DNA from 3 places in the Succinivibrio sp. genome. Region 3 is predicted to be linked to each of the others. Evidence: predicted binding sites of a transcription regulator. Region 3 holds the regulator's gene; each other region holds the start of a gene.
The links. Region 3 encodes sigma-54, which starts transcription at its own class of promoters, with help from an activator protein. Its sites were predicted from a motif close to TGGCACNGTTTTNGCTT; they were not measured.

Region 1: a site for sigma-54 is predicted at 3,124-3,140, ahead of flgB (flagellar basal body rod protein FlgB). Genes of this name have one in related genera too.
Region 2: a site for sigma-54 is predicted at 2,883-2,899, ahead of ACJML3_RS07935 (FlgO family outer membrane protein). Genes of this name have one in related genera too.

What each region holds. Positions count from the first base shown of each region.
Region 1 covers NZ_JBGVMC010000391.1:211-5,127, reverse strand. The annotation lists gene ACJML3_RS10465 (chemotaxis protein) at 240-1,244, shown strand; gene ACJML3_RS10460 (hypothetical protein) at 1,411-1,758, opposite strand; gene ACJML3_RS10455 (CheR family methyltransferase) at 1,730-2,980, shown strand; gene flgB (flagellar basal body rod protein FlgB) at 3,194-3,610, shown strand; gene flgC (flagellar basal body rod protein FlgC) at 3,625-4,092, shown strand; gene ACJML3_RS10440 (flagellar hook assembly protein FlgD) at 4,390-4,917, shown strand, end outside.
Region 2 covers NZ_JBGVMC010000304.1:2,041-10,759, forward strand. The annotation lists gene ACJML3_RS07915 (sigma-54-dependent transcriptional regulator) at 1-731, shown strand, start outside; gene ACJML3_RS07920 (IclR family transcriptional regulator) at 820-1,569, shown strand; tRNA gene ACJML3_RS07925 (tRNA-Arg) at 1,573-1,647, opposite strand; gene ACJML3_RS07930 (flagella assembly protein FlgT middle domain-containing protein) at 1,695-2,852, opposite strand; gene ACJML3_RS07935 (FlgO family outer membrane protein) at 2,992-4,050, shown strand; gene ACJML3_RS07940 (LPP20 family lipoprotein) at 4,059-4,517, shown strand; gene ACJML3_RS07945 (flagella synthesis protein FlgN) at 4,529-5,011, shown strand; gene ACJML3_RS07950 (single-stranded DNA-binding protein) at 5,128-5,454, shown strand; gene ACJML3_RS07955 (AAA family ATPase) at 5,470-6,498, shown strand; gene ACJML3_RS07960 (DMT family transporter) at 6,655-7,551, shown strand; gene flgM (flagellar biosynthesis anti-sigma factor FlgM) at 7,622-7,963, opposite strand; gene flgA (flagellar basal body P-ring formation chaperone FlgA) at 8,144-8,719, opposite strand, start outside.
Region 3 covers NZ_JBGVMC010000066.1:2,096-10,814, reverse strand. The annotation lists partial or broken gene ACJML3_RS01785 (hypothetical protein) at 1-92, shown strand, start outside; gene yjgA (ribosome biogenesis factor YjgA) at 239-799, opposite strand; gene ACJML3_RS01775 (lipid asymmetry maintenance protein MlaB) at 799-1,044, opposite strand; gene ACJML3_RS01770 (phospholipid-binding protein MlaC) at 1,059-1,664, opposite strand; gene mlaD (outer membrane lipid asymmetry maintenance protein MlaD) at 1,684-2,193, opposite strand; gene mlaE (lipid asymmetry maintenance ABC transporter permease subunit MlaE) at 2,204-2,977, opposite strand; gene ACJML3_RS01755 (ABC transporter ATP-binding protein) at 2,978-3,772, opposite strand; gene kdsC (3-deoxy-manno-octulosonate-8-phosphatase KdsC) at 3,959-4,522, shown strand; gene lptC (LPS export ABC transporter periplasmic protein LptC) at 4,509-5,078, shown strand; gene lptA (lipopolysaccharide transport periplasmic protein LptA) at 5,050-5,580, shown strand; gene lptB (LPS export ABC transporter ATP-binding protein) at 5,595-6,320, shown strand; gene ACJML3_RS01730 (RNA polymerase factor sigma-54) at 6,341-7,909, shown strand; gene hpf (ribosome hibernation-promoting factor, HPF/YfiA family) at 8,150-8,434, shown strand; gene ACJML3_RS01720 (PTS sugar transporter subunit IIA) at 8,501-8,719, shown strand, end outside.

The sequences.
Region 1 (4,917 bases), on a different contig from region 3:
TTAAAAGAATTAGCCGTGTCAATATCTTTACAATTATTGGCAAAAAAGCGATATAGTCATAATTTTTACGGAAACAAAAAATCGTAAAAATAATCTATATCAATAGCATAATTTAAAAACTGACTGTGATTATGATAGCAAATTCTTTATTTTTTCTTAGGTTAAGTTATATTTGCTTATTATTCTTTATGTTAGTGACCACCATTAAAATTAAAAAATGACTCGTTAAGGTGAACAATATGATAGGTATAATGGATTCTGTAAATGAGTTGACTGAGGTTGTAGGCCAGAACCGTATGGAGCTTTTGCTTTTCAAACTGTCAGGTCTACGTCAACGATATGGTATTAACGTATTCAAAGTAAGGGAGGTTCTTCCTTGTCCTCATCTGACAGTTATGCCAAAACTGCAGAAATTCGTTATCGGTGTGGCACATATTCGTGGTCAGACTATTTCTGTAATCGATCTTGCTTATGCAATAGGTGGAAGACCATCAAGAGATATTGAAAAGTGCTTTATCATTATTGCTGAATACAATCGTTCTACTCATGCATTCCTAGTTTCAAGTGTTGAGAGAATTCTGAATATGAACTGGGATAAGATTATGCCACCACCAAAAGGAGCAGGCGACAGCAACTACATGACCGCTGTAACTGAAATTGACGGTGAGTTAGTTGAAATCCTCGATGTTGAGAAGATCCTTGAAGAAATTTCTCCAAGTAAGCTTGAAACTCAAGATCTCAATGAGATATATGACGAGCAGTTCTCAAAGCTTGTTGAAGAGCATAAGCCTAAAGTTCTCGTTGCTGATGACTCAAAGGTTGCACTAAGACAGGTATGCAGTTCTCTTGAGAAACTCAATCTTGAGGTAGTTACCGCAAATGATGGTAAGGAAGCATTGAATATATTAAAAGAAGCTTCTGCAAACGGCCCTATCAACCAGCAGTTTGCCTGTGTAATTTCTGATGTTGAAATGCCAGAAATGGACGGTTATACACTTTGTGCAACCGTAAGACAGGATCCTGTTTTAAAACCAGTCTATATTATTCTTCATACCTCACTGTCAGGTGTATTCAACCTTGGTATGGTAAGTAAGGCCGGTGCAAATGATTTTATTCCAAAATTCAATCCTTTAGAGCTTGCAAAGGCTGTTAAGAAGGGTATTATCCTAACAAATGCCGGATCATCAGGTGCTGATCTGATTATGAATAAGAATGACGCTAGCAGCGCATTAGAAAAATCATAGCTATCACACCTTTTCATAATAACTAAAAAAGAGAGATCATTACTGATCTCTCAATATAAGAATAACATTACTAAGGCTTTGTTGTTATGGCGTTAACAGATAATAGTGAAAACAGATTTTCATCACCAAATTCAACATCGAGCGAGGAGAAGAAAACTGCTGTTTCTCAGACATCTTCTTCTTTAGGAGCTCGAACTACATTAGGTGGTACTGCACAGAGCTCATCTTCAGCATTAAGAAGTACTTCTACATTAAATGCTGTTGCAAAGCCTGCTGTATCAACTGGTGTAACAGCAGGATCTAGCCTGTTTTCATCTAAAACAGCAGCTACAGCTTCAACATTATCAAGATCTACTGTAAGCACTGCATCAGCAAGTACTTCTGCTTTTTCAAAAACACCTGCATCTGCTGCTAGTGCAAGTACGTTGCAAAACAGACCATTGAGTGGATCTGCAGTATCAGCAAGTACAACTACAACATCAGGTTTGAGTGGTGCAAGGACAGCTACAGGCACTGTATCAACAGCACCTGCAGCTACTAGCGCAAGACCTGCTACTAGCACAACCACTGCAAGTACAGCACAGAGTTCTTTTGTAAAAACTGCAACAACAGCGCAAAGTAGCATAAGTTCTTTAGCTACATCTCAGAGCACTGTTGCAAGAACAGCTTCTTCATCTTTATTTACGAGAACAGCAACTGCTGCTGCAACTACAAATACATCTACTGCAACAACAGCAGCTTCATCAACACAGTCGACTGTAGATAATAACGATATTGCAAAGAAACTAGCTGAGGCTAAAGCTGCTTTATCAACAGTAAACAATAAAACTGCATCTGTAATGAGAACTGATGCTGATGGAAGAACATCACTAATCAAGGATTCTCAGGAAGTTACTGACGTTCAGTATCGTCGTTTTGCTACTTTTATTGAAGAAAAATCAGGTATTGTTCTTGGTGCCGGTAAACAGTATCTTGTTAACAGTAGACTGTCATCACTTCTGTCTAAATTCAATATTCAGACAGTTGATGAGCTTATCAATAGAGCAATGGAAGAAACTCCAAACAATAAGATTCAAGAAGAAGTTATTGATGCAATGACTACTAATGAAACCTTATGGTTTAGAGATACATATCCTTATACAGCTCTTGAGAATACTATTTTGCCTGAGCTTGCAAAACGAGCTAAATATCCTGTCAGAATCTGGTCTGCAGCTTGCTCATCAGGACAGGAGCCTTACTCAATAGCAATGATTGTGCAAGAGCAGTTAGGTAAGATGCTTCATGTTGATCCTAAACAGACTCAGATTATCGGTACAGACTTATCACCTGAAATGCTTACAACATGCAGATTAGGTCAGTATGATGTACATGCTCTATCAAGAGGCTTATCTGCAGAGAGAAAAGCTAAGTTCTTCAAGCCATGTCATAAACCTAACATGATGCAGATAGATCCAAGAGTAAAGAGTATGGTTGAGTTCAGACCAATGAATCTTTTAGGTTCCTATGCTCTTATGGGTAAGTTTGATGTAATTTTCTGTAGAAATGTTCTTATTTATTTCTCAAATGAAGTAAAGGCTGATATTTTAAGAAAATTAACAATGTGTCTGAACCCTGGTGGTTATCTGATTTTAGGTTCAACAGAAACACTAGTTGGCGTGAGTGATAAATATGAAATGATGCGTTGTAATCCAGGTATCATTTATCGTCTCAAACCACAAAAGTACGCATTTTTATAATAACTTAGCTGATTAACCTCCTTATGGCAGTGTCAGTATTTATTATTGGCACTGTTTTTTTTATAAAAGCATCTGTAAAGAATTTTGTCATTTTATAATTATTACTTATTGAAATATATAGTAATTATTTTAAAAACTACACATGGCACGATAGTTGCAACTATCTGATTAACAGTAAATAGTGTTGCATTTTTGACAGTGGAGATTAAAAAAATGGCTATAGGTTTTGATAAGGTTTTTGGTGTGCATCAGCATACCATGGTAATTCGAAACCACAGAGCTGAAGTATTGGCAGGTAATCTTGCTAATGCTGATACTCCAGGTTATAAGGCACGTGATTTAGATTTTGACATTGCATTCAAACAGGCTGCAAAGGTTCAGATGACAAAACCATCACAGATGGTCAAGACAAGTGAACTGCATATGGATGAAAACTCCATCACTGATGAGCCAGAGCTTACCTTAAAGTACAGAAATCCATATCAGGCTGATACTGGTAACGGAAATACTGTTGAGGTTGATGCCGAGCGAATGAAGTACGTTAACAATACAATGGAATACCAGGCAACTATGACTTTTCTCAATGGTCGAATTGCTAAACTTAAGAATGCATTAAGAACATCGGTATAGTGGGAGCATAGAAAATGGGCTTGTTTAGAATCATGGATATTGCAGGAACTGCAATGAATGCACAGTCTGTTCGTATGAATGCCACAGCATCAAACCTTGCTAATGCTGAATCAGTAAGTTCATCTGTGGAAACCACCTATAAGGCAAGAAGGCCTTTATTCTCTGCAGCAATGGATGAAGCTTTACTTGCAGAAAAGAATTACGGTGGCGTATGTGATCCTGTTACAGGAGAACCATACGGTGTCGGTGTAAGCTTAAAAGGTGTTGTAGAATCAGATGCTCCAACTATCAAAGAATACAATCCAAGCCATCCTTTAGCTGATGAAAATGGTTATATTTACAGACCAAATGTAAATCCTGTAGAGGAAATGGCAGATATGATAAGTGCTAATCGTTCTTATCAGACAGCAGTACAGTTAGCTGCGAATGCAAAAAAGATGATGCAGGCCACACTACAGCTTGGAAATTCACAGAATATGTAAACTGACAACTTAGTAAGTAATGCACGGTTGCTGAAGGATGAAAGTTCTTCAGCATTTTTTTTATATAATTTGTTTATAATAAAGATACTTGCCTGTTTAATGATGCATTTTGCCACTAGGCAAAGCTTGCCACATGGCAGATGAAAAATATAAAGGTTATAAATCAATTAATCTTTAATTAATCAATAAAAATCAAGTATTTATCATATTATTTCTGATCTTGGCATGCAACTTGAATAAGTAGTATCAGACACAGAGTTTATGGCAAGTATTGCCGGTATATATTAGGAGTTGAAAATGAGCGACTTTGATTACAGTAAGATTGGTAAATCTTCCTCACTCCTTGCTTCACAGGCTGCACAGGCAAACCAGGCAGATTTAAAAGCTAACAGTAAGCTTGATCAGGCAGACTTTTTAAAGTTATTAACAACACAGCTTGCAAATCAGGATCCATCATCACCAGTTGACAATAACCAGATGGTTACAACAATGTCACAGCTGTCAGTTGTAGAAAATTTAACTTCTATTTCTGATAATGTTAACAACGCTATTGCAGCAATCAATTCAAGTTCAGCTTTATCAGCATCTAGCCTGATTGGTAGAAGTGTTCTGATTGATTCTAAGAATGCATACTTTAATGGTAATAGTGCTGGTATTAAGGTTTCTGCAGGTGATGGTGCAGCTGACATCAAGATTGATATTAAAGATGCATCAGGATCAGTTGTTGCCTCATTTAGCGGTGGTGTTGCAGATGGTGACTTTGACTTCAACTGGGACGGTGTTATCGATCAGGAAACTGGTGAAAAGGCTCCTAATGGTATGTAT
Region 2 (8,719 bases), on a different contig from region 3:
TGGATCTTGGGTTGCAGGCAAAACTTCTTCGTGTTTTACAGGAAAAGGAAGTTGAAAGACTAGGCTCAAGAAAAACAATTGCTCTTGATGTTCGTGTTATTGCCACATCAAACAGAGATTTAAAGCAGGCTGTTGCAGACAAGAAATTCAGAGAGGATTTATATTATAGACTTAATGTTTTTCCTCTAAGATGGCTTCCTTTGTGTAAGCGACCACTGGATATCGAGCCAATTGCAGAGCATCTTTTATCAAAGCATGCTAAAGAATCCTCACTTGCAATACCAAAAATCAATGATAAGGCAAGAGCCAAGCTACTTTCATATTCATGGCCTGGAAATGTCCGTGAACTTGATAATGTAATGCAAAGAGCCTTAATTCTAGCTTCAAATGGTGTTGTGGATGACAGTTGCATAATTCTAGATGAGAACGCTCTTGATGATATATATCAGTCAGGATCTGATGATGGATTTGTTTCTCCATCTATCAATGCACTTTTGGAAAATGACGATTCTAAGGATTGTGAAAGCATTGACGATCCTGTTAGAAACCAGAAGATCCCATCTGATCTTGGTGGTGAACTCAAACAGCAAGAATATCAGATTATCCTTGATGCCTTAATTGAATGCAGAGGCTCAAGAACCGATGTTGCTCAAAGACTTGGAATTTCCCCAAGAACCTTAAGATACAAGATTGCCAAGATGCGCGAACTTGGCATGATAATTCCTTCATAATCTGTTTTCATTTAATTGAATTTTTTAACTATCTGTCTAAAATAGTAGACAGATAGTTTATATTAAATAGATATATAGAAGCTGAAAAATGAGAGTTCCTGCCCTTCAAAAAGCACTGATTATTCTTGAAACACTCCAAAAACACCGTCGCTGTACTATATCAGAGCTTATTTCCTATACAGATTTGCCAAGAAGCTCAGTATATGTATTAGTTGATGATATGATTAAATTGAGACTTATCAGGCAGAATTCAGATAAATCAATCCAGCTTTGGATGAAACTCGTTTCTCTTGGAAACTCAGCTTCAGCATCATTAGATTTAAACGAGCTTATTTCTCCCTATCTTGACAGACTCATATCATCTATTGACTGTATAGCTGTGAATTTTGGAATTATGGATGATGATAAAGCTTACTGTTCTTTGAATATTTCATCACCAAATTCATCTGTTAGAATAAATTCAAGAGTAGGCTCTGAGGTTTCATTACTTCATTCTGCACTTGGAAAATGCCTTCTTGCCTATTCATCAAGTTCAAGACGTGAACAGATTATAAACTCACTTGATTATTCAAGAGCTACAGCAAATTCTATTGCAACTCCAGAGGCATTAAGAAAGGAGCTTGCTGTTATTCACAACAGAGGTTATGCCTTTGATAATGGTGAAGAGAATCTTGATATTAGAAGTGTCAGTGCTCCAATTCTTGATTTTGACAATCATCTAATAGGCGCAATTTCAACGATAGGAACTACAAGAAAATTCTCAAAAGATGCATTGCCATCGATTATTGAAAAGATCAAGCTAGTGACAATGCAGATAAAGAGTGATCTTATGATCTAAAAATGGCAGCCCCAGTAGGAATCGAACCTGCAACTAGCCCTTAGGAGGGGCTTATTATATCCATTTAACTATGGGGCCGCACGGCACACATTATAACAGTAAAATATTTTGATACAACACAAAAACTACTGAACAGTAACAACATCATTGATGTTTATATTTAGAACATTGTTCTGAAGATCAGTTGGCTTTAACTTTGATGCATTAGGATAAATTGATACTGCTTTATATGTTCCTGCTGCATCTTCATAGCTTTCATATTCTTTTCCTGTTGTAGTCTGAACAGATGTTCTTTGAACAACAGTAAATTCAGTATTCTTTGTAATGCCGTTATTTTTACCGATGTTGATGATAATATCATCGCCATCTATATCAATTACCTTGGCACTGACAGGAGCACACTGTATTTCATAACCGATATCCTTTGCTGCGTCCTTTAAAAGGCCGTACATTCTCTGACCATAGGCTGTGCTCTTGAAGTTGTTTCCCTTTATATCAATATAGTCTGACTGAGTATATGGCCAGTCAGCTTCCATCTGATAATTCTGATGGAATACAATCTCATCATTGATGCCATCATAAATATCAATGTCAAAATTCAGTGATCTAGTATCGCTGAATAAAAGATTTGTGATGATATTGTTTCCAACCTTTGATACGGAAACAGAATTTATAGTTCCAATAAGAACATACTGAGCATTTTCACGGTTTGCAATATTTGTCAGATTCTTAAATATGAATGAATTATCAACTTCTTTTGAATAATTCTTAGGAAGATTTATGTTAAGAGGAGTTTTTACATTAACAGTTTTAATCATTCTTAGGTTTTCATAAAACTGCTTTGTTATGATATTTTCAATTCCTTCAATTCCTATACTTCCCTGATAAGCCTGAGGATCTGAATATTTGAATGCTACAGGTATCATTGTCTTTTTAATATTTGCAACAGAGCATCCTTTGATAACCTGGTTCTCATTAATAAATGCTTTAATATTTACAGTAACTCTGTGAAAAGATGTCTGTTCACTTAACACCACAAGTCTTTTAATTGGAGATGTGCTCTTTATGGAGAAATTGTCTTTTTGCATCACACCGTTCTTAAAAGACTCTTCAATATGAACACTTGCACCAGATTGCAGGATTATATTTCGTATTGCATCATTTACAGCTGCATTTCTGTCTTCACCTTCACCTGTTGCAGAATACCATTTAGCATTTGCCTGAACTGATAAAAAGGCTAAAATCAAAGGCAGTGCGAATTTGATAAAATTCATTTTTTTCATGATGTCACCTGTGTGTTGGTATTTTGTCATTGGCACAACTCTTGCATAATTTGAACCAAGATTGCGAAAAAAGTTAAAAAAATAACTTTTAAGCAGAAATAACCGATTTATTTGATTATACAGACAAAAGAAGGTCAGGATGGAGAGAAAAATTGTAAATATGTTAGCCATAACAGCAACTGCGCTGTTAGTTGGCTGTACGGCAAATCCTGCCCCAAGTGGCAAAGCTGATAATTCTGTACATGTTCAGAATACAGCTTCAAATGTCTACAATCAGCAGGGTATGGAAATAAGTAAAATTGTATCGTCAATGGCAGATACACTGCATACAACTTTAATCAATGATCTTAGAAAAGATCTTGTTTACAGTGACGATCCTAATGCTCCTGCACCTACCTATTCTATTCCTAAGGTAGCAATCACCTCATTTGTGGATACTGATACATATGAGAATTCAGGTTATCTTGGAAAATCTGTGGCAGAGATGTTTGTCCATGAACTTGACAGAAGAGGAATTGGTGTCTTTGAGTATAAACTGACAGGTGCCATTACCATTACCAAAGATGGTGAACTTGTATTCTCAAGAGACTGGAAGAAGGTTGCTAAAAAGGCAATGGTTAAGCATATTCTTGCAGGTACTCTGACAAGAAATGACAAGGGTATTGTGCTACTTGGCAGAATCATAAATATGCAGACTCAGACTGTAGTTGGTTCAACCACAGGCTTTATTCCATATGAGAAATTACCATACTGTTACAGAACTGCAAAGAAGGACTGTCAGCTTTATGGCGTTAACTCCTATCTTTATGAACCAGGCTCACTTGTAGTTCCTAATGGCAAGAAAAGTGTAATTGTAGATAGAGTTACAAAAAGAACAGTTGTTTCATCTGCAAACTACACTGTAGATAAAAGAACTTTAGAGCAAATAGAAAAACAAAAGGAAAAAGATTTCAAGGATAATTATTACAGCGTTGATTTAAAGGAATTCAATTCTAAATACTATCCAAAGGGTGCAGAGGTTCCTGCAACATCAGCAGGCAACTATCAGCACTATATGTATAACAAGGAACATTCCTTCTTAGGCATCGCAAATAATGGAGATTCTCCTGTAATTTATCCTGCAGAAACTTATAAATATTCTGGAAAGCTGGTACGAGATGTGCATGATAAAAGTCAGTATTCTCGTACGAATGACTAGGAGAGATTATGAAAAGCCTTAATCTGATTATTATAAGTATTATGGCAATATGTCTAACATCTTGTTCTTCAACAAGTTTTTTAGGCAATCACAGTAACATTGTAATAAACAATGATGGTGTGTCACGTCCATCTGAATTCCCTGTTTTAAGAGCAACTGGCTATGCGTCAATTTCCAGACAGCCAGGAGCAACAAAAGAATTAAAACAGATTAAGGCAATGAGAGCCTCCAAGCTTGAAGCTTACAGAGAGTTAGCAGAGCAGGTTAATGGCATCTACCTTCAGTCAAACAGTAGTGTAAATTCAAATACTGTAGAGCAGAACAGTAACCTTAAGGCAACAATTGATGGATATGTACATGGTGCAAGAGTTCTAAGACAGTATCCAATCGGAGATACATATGCAACAGAATTAGAACTTGATACTAAGATTATCTATGATCTGTATGACATTAGAGGCGCACTGTAAGGAGATATATTATGGCTGAGTTAAAAAAATTTGTATTTAATAAGGTTAATGTTACAAAAAATAACGGTGTTGAGCCTCTAAAGTATTATCTTGATCTGCAGGAGACTATTTTAGACAAGCTGACTCGTGTAATTCAGTCAGAATATGAAGCACTTCGCGACAGAATGGTTACTAAACTTTCTGAATTATCATCAGCAAAATCAGATCTTATGCTCAAGCTTCAGTCAAACGATCAGAAAATCAAGCTTCATCCAGATGTTGATAAATTAAAAACTGAATTTGCAGCAAATGTCCTTATAATCAAGGATAAGCTTAAAAAGTGCAAGTTCAGAAATGAAGTAAACGGAAGACTGATTGTAATGAATATGCAAGCTTCTAATAAGCTCAAGGCTGTTCTTATGGAGGCTAGAGATGCAACCACCAGAAATATGACCTACAACGCAAAGGGTTCTGCTAGTGCAAAAGGTCCATCAAGATTGTCAATCTCTGCTTAAAAAATAATTTTTTCATATAAATCATAAAGTAATTTTTAAAAGTGGCGCAAAGCGCCACTTGCTGCCCTCCTAAAAAAAATCCTCATATACAATTAGGCCATCAAAATGGAGGCCTAATGGACATAAATGAGGTTACCTTAAGCGGTACTGTAAAAGGTATCGTATATCCAGAATATAAACATGAGGCAAAAAGGTATATCTATATCCTTTTAAGCGCCTGCTTTGAAAAAGATGGCTGTAGCTGTTTTGATGTTTATAGAGTTAAGTTTTTTACGAAAAACAGTAGAGAACAGATACAAAAATTGTCTGAATATCAGAAATCTCAAAGTAGAGTTTTTGTAAAAGGTTTTATAAGGACGACCAGATATAAAGACTCTCTTGGAGAGGAATTTTATTCAAACAGCATTGTTGCATCAAAAATTTCTACACAAATACAACAATAACCTATGGAAAAAATAATGAACTTGAATTTAGCTAATGTTTTCAACAATGAAAAAGTGATTGAACAGGATGTTCAGATTGAGCCTTGTCGTATAACAGATCATATTCCAAGAATTGATCCGACATATGTTTTTGAACTCAATCTTTTAAATGATGTTCTTTTATATCTGTTTCATCCGTACAAGGACTGTCTTTATATATCAGGACCTTCTGGCTGCGGAAAAACAACAATGATTTTGCAGATTGCCGCAAGACTTAATTGGGGTGTTGAGCAGATCACCTTATCAAACAAATGTGAATCATTAGATCTGATAGGTCATAGCACATTAAGAAACGGCGAGCTTGTATTTGAATATGGACCGCTGAGCAGAGCGATGATAAACGGTGAAATTCTTATTTTAAATGAGATAGATCTTATGAGTGCAGGTGATTTGTCTGTACTTAATGACGTTCTTGATGGAAAGAGTTTGACTGTACTTGCAAACGGAGGTGAAATTATTCATCCGCACCCACAGTTCAGAGTCATTGCAACAGCCAATACAAAAGGTTTTGGAGATATGACTGGATTTTATAATGGAACCCGTCAGATGAACCAGGCTTTCTTAGATCGCTGGAGATTCATTGAAATGGATTATCCAAAAGAAAGTGTAGAAAGAGCTCTTTTAAAGAATGCATTCCCTGATCTGTCAGATGACATCTGTACAAAACTGATAGCATTTTCAAATGAAATCAGAAAGGTGGTAAAACAGGGGTTTGATAATGGCGTTCGTCAGATTTCAGCCCCATTTTCTTCAAGAAATCTTTTGAAAATCGCAAGTATTGCAAGTTTGAAAACACAGATGAGCATCCACAGGATAATAAAAATGTGTTACGCCCTAAGGCTTCCTGCTGTTGAATGTGAATATGTTATGAGACTGTGTAATGATATTTTCGGTCACGAAAAGAATGTACTTAAAAAGACTAGTGTGAATAATCTAAATGAGGAAATATCTCAAAATGATAGCCAGATTACAGCTACAAAAGTAAGAAGTAGAAGAAAAAAGTAACAGAATTGCTTTCATTTGCATTTTTATAATGCGTTATACTGGTCAGCAATGGCCAGTATTTTTTTTCTTATTAGGAATTATAACTATTTATTTTATAAAGATATTTTTCTTGATTTGCCGAATAAAAAGTTACATACTGCTATTTTCGGAGGCAGTATGAATCGCAATCAGTTTTTAGGACACAGTTTTGCAGTTATTGTAATTTTGTTCTGGGGCCTTACTTTTGTTAGTTGCAAAGTTTTATTAAAAGATTTCACTCCAGTTGAGATCCTTTTTGACAGATTTGTTTTAGCAACATTATGTCTTCTGATTCTATCTCCGTTTGCACTTAAATTCATATCATTTAAAGTAGAGCTTTATTCAGCATTAGCAGGCTTTTTTGGAGTAACCATATACTTTGTATTTGAGAATAATGCCTTAATATACTCAAACGCCTCAAATGTCTGTCTTATTGTTTCTACAGCTCCTTTATTTGTTGCAATTTTTGACAAAGTATTCAATAAAGGAAAGACTCTTTCAAAGAATTTTATTTTAGGCTTTATCCTGGCTATGACTGGTATTGCTTGTCTTAGCTTCAACTCAATAAAACTAGAGCTTAATCCTTTAGGCGATCTGTTAGCTCTTGGTTGCGCAGTTGTCTGGGGGTTTTATAATATTTTTGTATGCAAGGTTCAGAAAAGAAATGTTCCTACACTGGTAATTACTATCAAGTCTTTCTTTTATGCTGTCTTACAGACAACAGTTATTATGGCAATTGAAGGATATGAACCTAAGATAGATTGCCTTTTAAAGGAGATTAACATCTTTAACTTTCTGTTCCTTGCAGTATTAGCTTCATCTTTAAGCTTCCTTCTCTGGAACAAGGCAATTGAGTTTATCGGATCTGTAAAGACCAACGTTTATATCTATGCAACTCCTGTTGTGACAACAGTAGGCGCTGTTTTAATGATTGATGAAACAATTACTGAATATACACTGCTTGGAATGGTTCTTGCCATTTCAGGACTTGTAATTTCTCAGCTGAAAGTAACGTCTCTAAAGGCAAATAAATAACATCGACAAATAAAAACAGGATCTTCAAAATGAAGATCCTGTCCTATGTACTCTCTCATGCTAGAGTGCATTATCCAAAAATAGTGCCTAATTCATCTTCTGCATCTATAAGCTTGTTAGCTACAGACTCATAATTGATTTTGTAGGTACCATCTTTGATGGAATTCTTTAATCTTTCAACCTTAGCTTCGTCAATACCACTTGCATCACGAGCTTTCTGTGTTGCCTTAGCTAAAGTCTTAGCGCCATCAGTAAGCATAACAGCATCGGCTGAACGAGCACTCATCTCGCTTACAGACTGCTTTGCCTGTGCAACAGGAGCACTGGTAGTATTGGTTGCCACTTTGTTGGCAGTAGCAACGGATTCTTTCATACCGTTAAAAGAACGGTCATTTAATACATCGATTGCCATAATACTATCCTCAATAAATTCTTTTCTCTAATAGATTTTAAAACATAAAAAAATATTCTGTTAATTTGTTAACGACAAATTATATAAATCCTTTAACGATTTTTTTATAAAAATTATGAAATAAATTGTAATCTTATGAATTATAAGGAAAAATATTTAAAAAAAATTTTTTTTCTTTATTTAGAAAACAACTTCTACAGAATTTGCACTTTTAACCAGAGCACGAATAATTTTTCCTGACTTTATATTTTTAACGGCAATTGTTTCGTTTAATTTACCCTCTTCCATAGCAATACCAGTTGCTTTTATCTCAAGACCATGAGAGCGCGCACTGATAGTAACAACATCACCTTTAGCAACAAGACACAGATCGGATATCTTCAAAAAATCACCTGCACGTATATCCTTTTTTGTCTTGCTTCCGATAATCAATGAGGAATCGGTAATGCTCTGATTAAGGATAAGATTTTCATTAACGAATTTCTTTTCTAACATGCTTTGTGTGATAGCACTTCCTTTTGGAATATTATCAGAGGCTACAATTGTTGCTCTTTGTACAATAATAGAGACAGGTATCTGAATGGAGTAAGGATTATTTTTTCTTCTGCAGATAATTTTTACGATACTGTTCTTTTTTATTTCTAGTGTTAACAGTTTTGCACTCAGATATCCTGAGCATTTACCACCAAAGTCTCTGTTTCTGTCAACTTTGCTGACTTTGATGTTATATCTTATGTTGTCATTCTTTTCTGTAAA
Region 3 (8,719 bases):
AAAATGAAAAAACTCTTCAAGTAAACGAAGATGGGGATATACAGTTTATCCTAGAACCATTAAGTTTTGAGATCATAAAAAGTACTGACTAAGGAGTGAGATTAGGTCAGACAAATCTTTTATAACAGTGTTTTTTATAGAAAATTATATTTGAAAGTCTGACCACTATCTAAAAGAGAAATAACTATAATGAAGTTTACGGTTTAGGTAAGTGGTCAGACTAATAATTGAGAAGAAGTTACTTGATTAACTCGTTTGGTACGTCGATTCCTGCTTTTGTAAACTCACTCTTTAAGTATTTAAACAAAGCTCTGGAATTTGGCTTACTTGCTTCAAGATCACCTTCTGCTTCAACTTTTGCTTTCTTAACTAAAGTACGAAGCTTATTTCTGTCAATTTCCTTAATCAAAGAACAGACAGCATTTAGAACAGAAACATCACCAACTATTAGGTTTTCTCTTAATTTTTCAAAGCGCATTGTTCTAGGATCTTCCTTAGAAGATGCTCCAAGCATGTTAACCTGCTCTTCAAGTGAGGCGAAATCTTCACATGATCGCTGAATTTTAGCTACATACTGAAGCTGACGTCTTCTTTCATCACTTCTAGGTTTTAAAGATCTGGCAATGATTAAGGCCTCTTTAACCTGTGGATCTAAAACAAGTTTTTTAAAACTCTGATCGCCAAGGTCAGCAATCTTTTCAACAAGTTTTCTTAAGGCCTGAGCCTCTCGTTTATGTGCTGAACGACTTTGCTCGTCAGGTGCCTGATCAAAGCCTTCAAAATGTTCTTGTACAGCCATTAGTTTACAATCTCAAAAAGGACATTCAGTCTATAGGTTTTTATCAGATTAATAACATCTGACGGTGTGTTCAAAAGTTTAAGTTTTCTGTCTTCTCTGCTTTTTGCCCATTTAACTAGAAAGGCCATTCCTGCTGCATCAATTACTTTTAGGGATTTTAAATCAACACAGTCATCTTTGAAGTACTGATCTTTTTTCTCATAAATATCAGGTACTACATCAAAACTTAACTTTTCGAATTGCATATGATTCCTCAGTATTATTTGGTTTCGTTGCTATTAAGGATCTCAATAGCCTTTTCAATTCCCTGATTCTTAATAATAGGAGAAATCTCTGATACCTTTGATTCTAACATAGATATATTCTCTGCTACCATATCATATGCTTTCCATACATTTGTCTTTTTGTTCTTACGAAGTTTTAAAACAAGCTCTAAATCCTTCTTTCCTTCCTCATGAATATTCATCTTTACGGAAACTAAAGTTTCATCTGCAGGAACAGCTTTAACAGCTGATGGACTTATCTCCTGGCTTGTATATTTTGTCAGAACCTTAATAAAAGAATTCTTCATATTTTCAGCAAAAGCTTTTGTAAAATTTTCTCTTTGTTCTGCTGTTGTATTCTTCAAAGAAGTTCCTATCACCTTATATGCAGCGTACTTTACGTCAATATGAGGCATAAGGTTTTCGTTAATGATTTTTTCTGCTACTGCTCTGTCTGATAAAGAATCCTTGTTTGCCTTAATCTGAACAATTGTATTGTGAGCAACTGTGTTTGCAAGCTCATATGGATTTTCCTGAGCATTTGCGCAGTTAAAAGATAAAAGCGCTACAACTGCAACGAATAACTTTATTAAAGATTTCATAATTTGCTTTTCCTCTTAATTAGTTTATTTCTGCTTCTTTTTCAGCTTCTTTTTTCTTGTCCTGCTCTGAATTAAAGACAAATTTTGAAATTAGCTCTTCTAGAACTAAAGCAGAACCAGTGTCCTTAATATAGTCTCCATCTTTTAGATAGGTAGTTCCCATTTCCTCGTCATAAAAACCAGGTGTAATTGAAATATACTGTTCTCCAATAATACCTGCAGTCTGAATTGATGCCTTTGATTCAGAGGAAATTGTTGAATATCTGTTTTCGATGCCTATTTCAACAACAGGGGATAGAGTTTCCTTATCAAGACTAATAGCTGTTACTCTACCAATGAGCACACCACCAATCCTAACAGGAGCTCTTACGCGTAAAGAACCGATATTCTCAAATTTTGCATATACTCTATAATTTTTTGTATCGGTGTCCAATACTAAACCTGCTACCTTTAAAGCTAGAACTGTTGCAGCAATAATGCCTAGCAACATAAATAATCCAACAAAAATTTCTGCTTTTGCGTATTTCATTTTCTACTTCCTAAAACATTAAAGCTGTAAGGACAAAGTCCATTCCTAGAATTCCTAATGATGATTGAACCACAGTTGCTGTTGTGGCTCTGCTGATACCCTCTGAGGTAGGTTTACAATCATAACCGTTAAACAATGCTATCCAAGTGCAGACAAAACCAAAAGATACTGACTTTATTAACATCGGTACAAGATCTGCTCCTAATTCAACACTAGACTGCATTGAACTAAAATAGATTCCTTCATCAAGTCCTAACCAATCTACTCCTACAAGCTTGCCTCCATATATACCGACAAGACAGAACAGAATGGACAGGATTGGAAGGGAAATCATTCCAGCCCAAAATCTAGGAGCTACAATTCTATGAAGTGGATCAACAGCCATCATCTCCATAGCATTCAGCTGTTCAGATGCTTTTAACTGACCAATTTCTGCAGTTAAGGCTGAACCTGCTCTACCTGCAAATAATAGTGCTGTAACAACAGGACCTAATTCTCTGATTATAGATAAAGAAACAAGACTTCCAAGTGATCCTGTGGCCATAAAATCTTTAAGAATATTAAATCCTTGCAGACCTAAAACCATTCCTATAAACAGGCCAGATACAATAATGATAATTATGGACTGTACACCCACAAAATAAATCTGCATTACCAATAAAGGAAATGTCTTTTTTATACTTGGGAAAACAAACACTGTATGAAAAAACATAAGTGTTGATCTTCCAAGTGAAGATAATTTCTTTAAGAAATATCTTCCAAAAGAACCTACAAATTCTATCAATTAAAGCTCCTCAATATAATTATCTTCACCCTTAAGTTTATAAGCATATGGTCCATCAAAATCACCGCGAATAAACTGATTTACACGAGGATCTGTACTATTTAGTATTTCCTCTGGGGTTCCCTGACCTAGTACACTGCCTTCTGCAAGAATATACACATAATGAGCTATTTCTAGTATTTCTTTTACATCATGTGTAACCACAATCGAAGTCTTACCTAGAGATTTGTTTATATCAGAAATTAACTTTACTAATACACCCTTGGTAATAGGATCTTGACCAACAAATGGTTCATCATACATAACAAGGTCAGGATCAAGAGCAATAGATCTTGCTAGTGCAGCTCTTCTAGCCATACCACCTGACAGCTCTGATGGATATAGATTTGCAGCATGTCTCATACCAACAGCTTCAAGATTCATTAAAACAACATCTGCTAAGAGATCCTCTGAAAGTTTTGTATGTTCCCTTAATGGAAAGGCAACATTTTCAAAAACTGTCATATCTGCAAAAAGAGCTCCGCTTTGGAAAAGCATACTCATTCTTTCTCTTAATTTGTATAACTGCTTTCTTCTAAGAGAATGCACATTTATACCGTCAAATAGAATTTCACCCTTATCAGGCACAAGCTGAGCTCCTATAAGTCGAAGAATGGTGGTTTTTCCAGTACCTGAAGGACCTAGAATTGCAGTAATCTTTCCTTTAGGAATAGACAAGCTTAAATTCTTGTATATCTGTTTGTTCAAATAAGAAAAAGATACATCCTTTACTTCAATTAAACTTTCAAAATTCATTTTAACTATCCAAATACAGTTTTGATTACCATATTATAACTAGAACACCTTTTTTTAAATATAGGTACAATCTTGTATTTATTACTATTCATATTTTTTTTGCAATCAGTTCAATAATAAACTAACTTTTCTTAGTAAATGGCACATTACTTGCTATAATGGATGATAACTACTCAATGGGGTCATATGGAAAAGATTAATACTTGCTACGGCAAAATAGATCCAAATCTGCTATCACGATTATCTATAGTAAAACTATTGGTATTTGATGTTGATGGAACAATAACTGATGGCGGTATTTATTACGATAACGAATCTATTGAATTAAAAAAATTCAATGTTAAAGATGGATTCGGTATTGTTGCTCTGTTCAAGGAAGGAATTCACACAGCTGTAATCACAGGCAGACAGGCTCCTTTAGTTCAAAGAAGAATGAAAGATTTGAAAGTTGAACATGTAATGCAGGGACAGAGTGATAAAAAAGAGGCTCTTACAGAACTTTGCAAATCATTAAACATTGGTTTTGATGAGGTTGTTGCTATTGGCGATGACCTTAACGATATGCCTATGTTCAGAGTAGCGGGCGTCGTTGTATGTCCAAATGATGCTCATCCTTTCATAAAATCTAAATCAGATTATATTACTACCCTAAAAGGTGGATGTGGTGCAGTTCGTGAACTTTGCGATCTTATTTTAATGTCTAAGGGTATCATGAATTTTGATGGTGGATATGCAGATGAACGTTACTAAAAGATCGATTCTTATCGCTTTTGTTCTCAGTATTGTCTGTGGATTACTATATCTGTACACAAATACATTCTTTAAAACAAAGATTGTAATTCCTGAAGGATTACCGACTTTTATTGCTTATGATTCAACAATAAGCACTTATGGAAAAAGTGGAAAAGTTGAAAAATCATTAACTAGTACAAAACTTACATATTTCAATGATAGAAGTTTGTACTTTTTTGAAAATCCTCTTATAACAAGCTATACATATACAGACAAAGGTATGGATGTATGGCATCTGAAAGGTCAAAGAGGATCAATGCTATTAAATGAGTATGCAACAATCAGTGAAGATGTTGTCCTAACACCAGGTTTTGAAAATGCACCTATTCAGAAGGCAACAGCATTCAGTCTGAAATACGATTTTCACACAAACAAGATTACATCATCAGATACAGTTTCTATTTTTGGACAGGCATTCTCTACTGAAGGAACAGACTTCAGTTTTGACCTGACCAGTAATGTATTAGAATACAAGGGAAAACCAAATGCAATTTACTACCCTAAGAAGAAATAGTATTAAAGTAGCCATTTTATGCTTATCCCTATTTTCGACTAGTGCTTTTGCTCTTAAGGATGATACTTCACAGCCATTAAATATAGTTTCTAATGAGCAGCTAGCTGACTTTAATAACAATAAAGCAATATTTGTTGGAGAAGTTGTTGCAACACAGGGTTCTATTGAGATACACGCACAAAGAGCTGAGATTACAAGAAATAAAAATGGCGAATTAAAAGAGATTATTGCTTATGGAAAACCAACAACTTATAAGCAAACTCAGGATAATGGTAAAGTTATCAATTCGCGCTCTTCCATCATGAGATATATACCTGCAGAAAATCAGATAATTCTGATTGGCAAAGCAACCATATTTCAGGAAAACTCTCATGTAAATGGAGAAAAAATTGTTTATAACACTGTTACAAAACAATTAAAAGCTACAAACGGAAATGCCCAGAACGGAAGAGTTCAGAGTACATTTGTTCCAAACGAATTAAAAAATAAAAAAGAAGATTAAGTTAGATATTAAATATGAGTGAATTAAAAGCATTACACCTGCAGAAAACCTATAAAAAACGTACTGTAGTATCTGACGTTTCTATAAGCGTAAACAGTGGAACTATTGTTGGTTTACTTGGTCCAAACGGTGCTGGTAAAACAACATCATTCTATATGATAGTTGGTATTGTAAGTTCTGATGGTGGAAATGTTTATCTTGATGATAAAGATATTACTGCTCTTCCAATGCATGCTAGAGCTAAAGCTGGTGTTGGTTACTTACCTCAGGAAAACTCAATTTTCAGAAAACTTACTGTTTTCGAAAACCTGATGGGCGTGGTTGAGTTATTACCAAATCTTACTAAAGCAGAAAAGAAAGAAAATGTTGATATGCTGCTAGAAGAATTCAACATTACTAGACTTCGTGACAGCGTAGGTATGGCTCTATCAGGTGGTGAAAGACGTCGTGTTGAAATTGCAAGAGCACTTGCTGCACGACCAAAATTTATTCTTCTCGATGAACCTTTTGCTGGTGTTGATCCTATTTCTGTTGGTGACATCAAACAGATTATTATGCATCTAAAAGAAAGAGGTCTTGGAATTCTGATTACTGACCACAATGTTCGTGAAACATTGGATGTTTGCGAAAAATCATATATTGTTAATGCTGGTCAGATAATTGCAAAAGGATCACCACAAGAAGTACTGAATAATGATAAAGTAAAGGATGTATATCTAGGAAAGGATTTCTCTATGTAATTTAGTTATGGGTAAATTATATGGTTGGTCTTAATTTAAACTTAAAAACTCGTGCCACTCAGACACAAAGTCAGATGCTTACGCCTCAGATGCAGCAGGCGATTAAGCTTTTACAACTATCATCCATAGAATTACAACAACAAATCCGCCAGACTGTTGATCTTAATCCAATGCTCGAAATAGATGATGATTATCATTCATCTATGGAAGAATCATATGAGGATATGATTGCAAAAGAGAATTCAGAAAATGGTGAATATGATCCTTTCGATAATGATGCATCTATTAAAAGTCAGGAAATAGATGGTCTTGATAGTTCTGGCACCATAGATGAAAACGGAACCATTCAGTCTGAAAACAAAGATAATACAGTTCAGGATCCTAACTTAAACAGTCCCCAAGAATTAAGTAGAATTGATGATAACTACTCTGCTGCACCACGTGGTTCAAAAGGACTGGCCATTGATAATGACAGTGTTTATGAAGGAGAAACAGCAGAAACTCTTCAAGATCATCTTATGATGCAGCTTGAGTTGTCCCCTTTAGATGGAAATGACAAACTGATTGCTCATTCAATTATCGATGCCATTGACGATTCAGGTTATTTATCAGAATCAGTAGAAAGTATCTATGAATCGCTAAAAGACACTTTAATCAATATTGAACTAGAAGATGTTACAACTGTTTTAAAAATTGTTCAGCATTATGATCCTATAGGTGTTGGATCAAGAAATGTTCAAGAATGTCTTTTAATTCAGTTAAATGAATTACCTTCAGATACACCATACAAAGATACAGCAAGCAAACTTATTAAACTGTATATAAACCTTCTTGCAAACAAGGATTACAGAGGCATCTGCCAAAAGTTATCTCTCAAAGAAGAAGCACTAAAAAAGGTTCTGGCTCTTATTTGTTCTCTGAATCCAAGACCAGGCAATTTTTCTCCTTCTAAAAAAACAGATTTCATTATTCCTGATGTTATTGTCGTAAAAAGAAGCGATGGAAGCTATACAGCTGAATTAAATCCAAGTGCAAATACAAAGGTTCGCATAAACGAAGATTACAGAAATTATGCAAACCATGCTACAACAAAGGAAGAAAAACAATTCTTTAAGGATTACATGCAGGAAGCAAACTGGTTTATTCAAAGCATCGAAAAAAGAAATGAAACCTTACTGAAGGTATCAAGATGCATTGTTGAACATCAAAAAGAATTTATGGAAAAAGGTGCATGTGCTATGCAGCCTATGGTTCTCAATGATGTTGCAACAGAAATCAGCATGCATGAATCTACTATTTCTCGTATTACTACTCAAAAATTCATTTACACACCTCAAGGAACTTATGAGCTTAAATACTTCTTCTCCTCATCTGTAGGTTCAGAAGACGGATCTGAAGCATCTTCAACAGCAATTAAAGCTAAGATAAAAGAATTAGTTTCAGGTGAAGATCCTAAAAAACCTCTATCAGATAATAAAATTTCTGATTTACTAAATGAATGTGGTATGAATGTAGCTAGAAGAACAGTAGCAAAATACAGAGAAGCTATAGGTATTCCTGCATCATCTATGAGAAAACAGCTAATATAAGCCATTTATCAGAATAAATTGATGCTCGTATCTATAAATTTTTGATAATGCAAGATTTTTTTTACTTCTTTATTAAAAGGTTGAACATAATCTCGCTTTAATTCATATAAAGTAAATATTTCAAAAAATGTTACTTAAATACTTTTATTTTTTGATTTTATTACTATTATTAAAGTGTAGGTTACATAAAAATAACAACAATCAATCACCTGGCACTAAGATCAGGTTAAGGAAGTAAATATGGATATTAAAATTCACGGTGTTGGTACAACAGTAACTCAGTCATTAAAAGATTATGTTAATGACAAGTTCAAGCGTCTAGAGCGTAAAGGTGATATTATTACCTCAATCTCTATTACACTGACAGTAGAAAAGCTCGACCATATTGCGAAAGCTGATTTAGCTGTTGCTGGCGGAAATTTACACGCTGAACACACTGCCGAGAGTATGTATCCAGCTATTGACGGATTAATCGATAAGGTTGATGCTCAGCTAGTAAAATATAAGGACAAGCTCAAGTCATAATTATATTTTCTGCTTCGAGTTATCTGGCCCTGTATTAGCAGGGCCTTTTAGTTTGTAGGTGATAAATTGATAATACTTCCTGAAACCAAAATACTTGCACCTTTATTCTGTTTCAGCAAGAAAAGACTTTTTGAAGAAATCGCACAGTGCGCAGCTTCTATAATTAATACAGACGCTGATGATATAGTTGATGCACTGAATAAGAGAGAAACTTTAGGTTCAACTGTCTTTTATCCAGGCATATCTATTCCTCATACTGTATTCGAAGGAAAAACACCTTCCTTT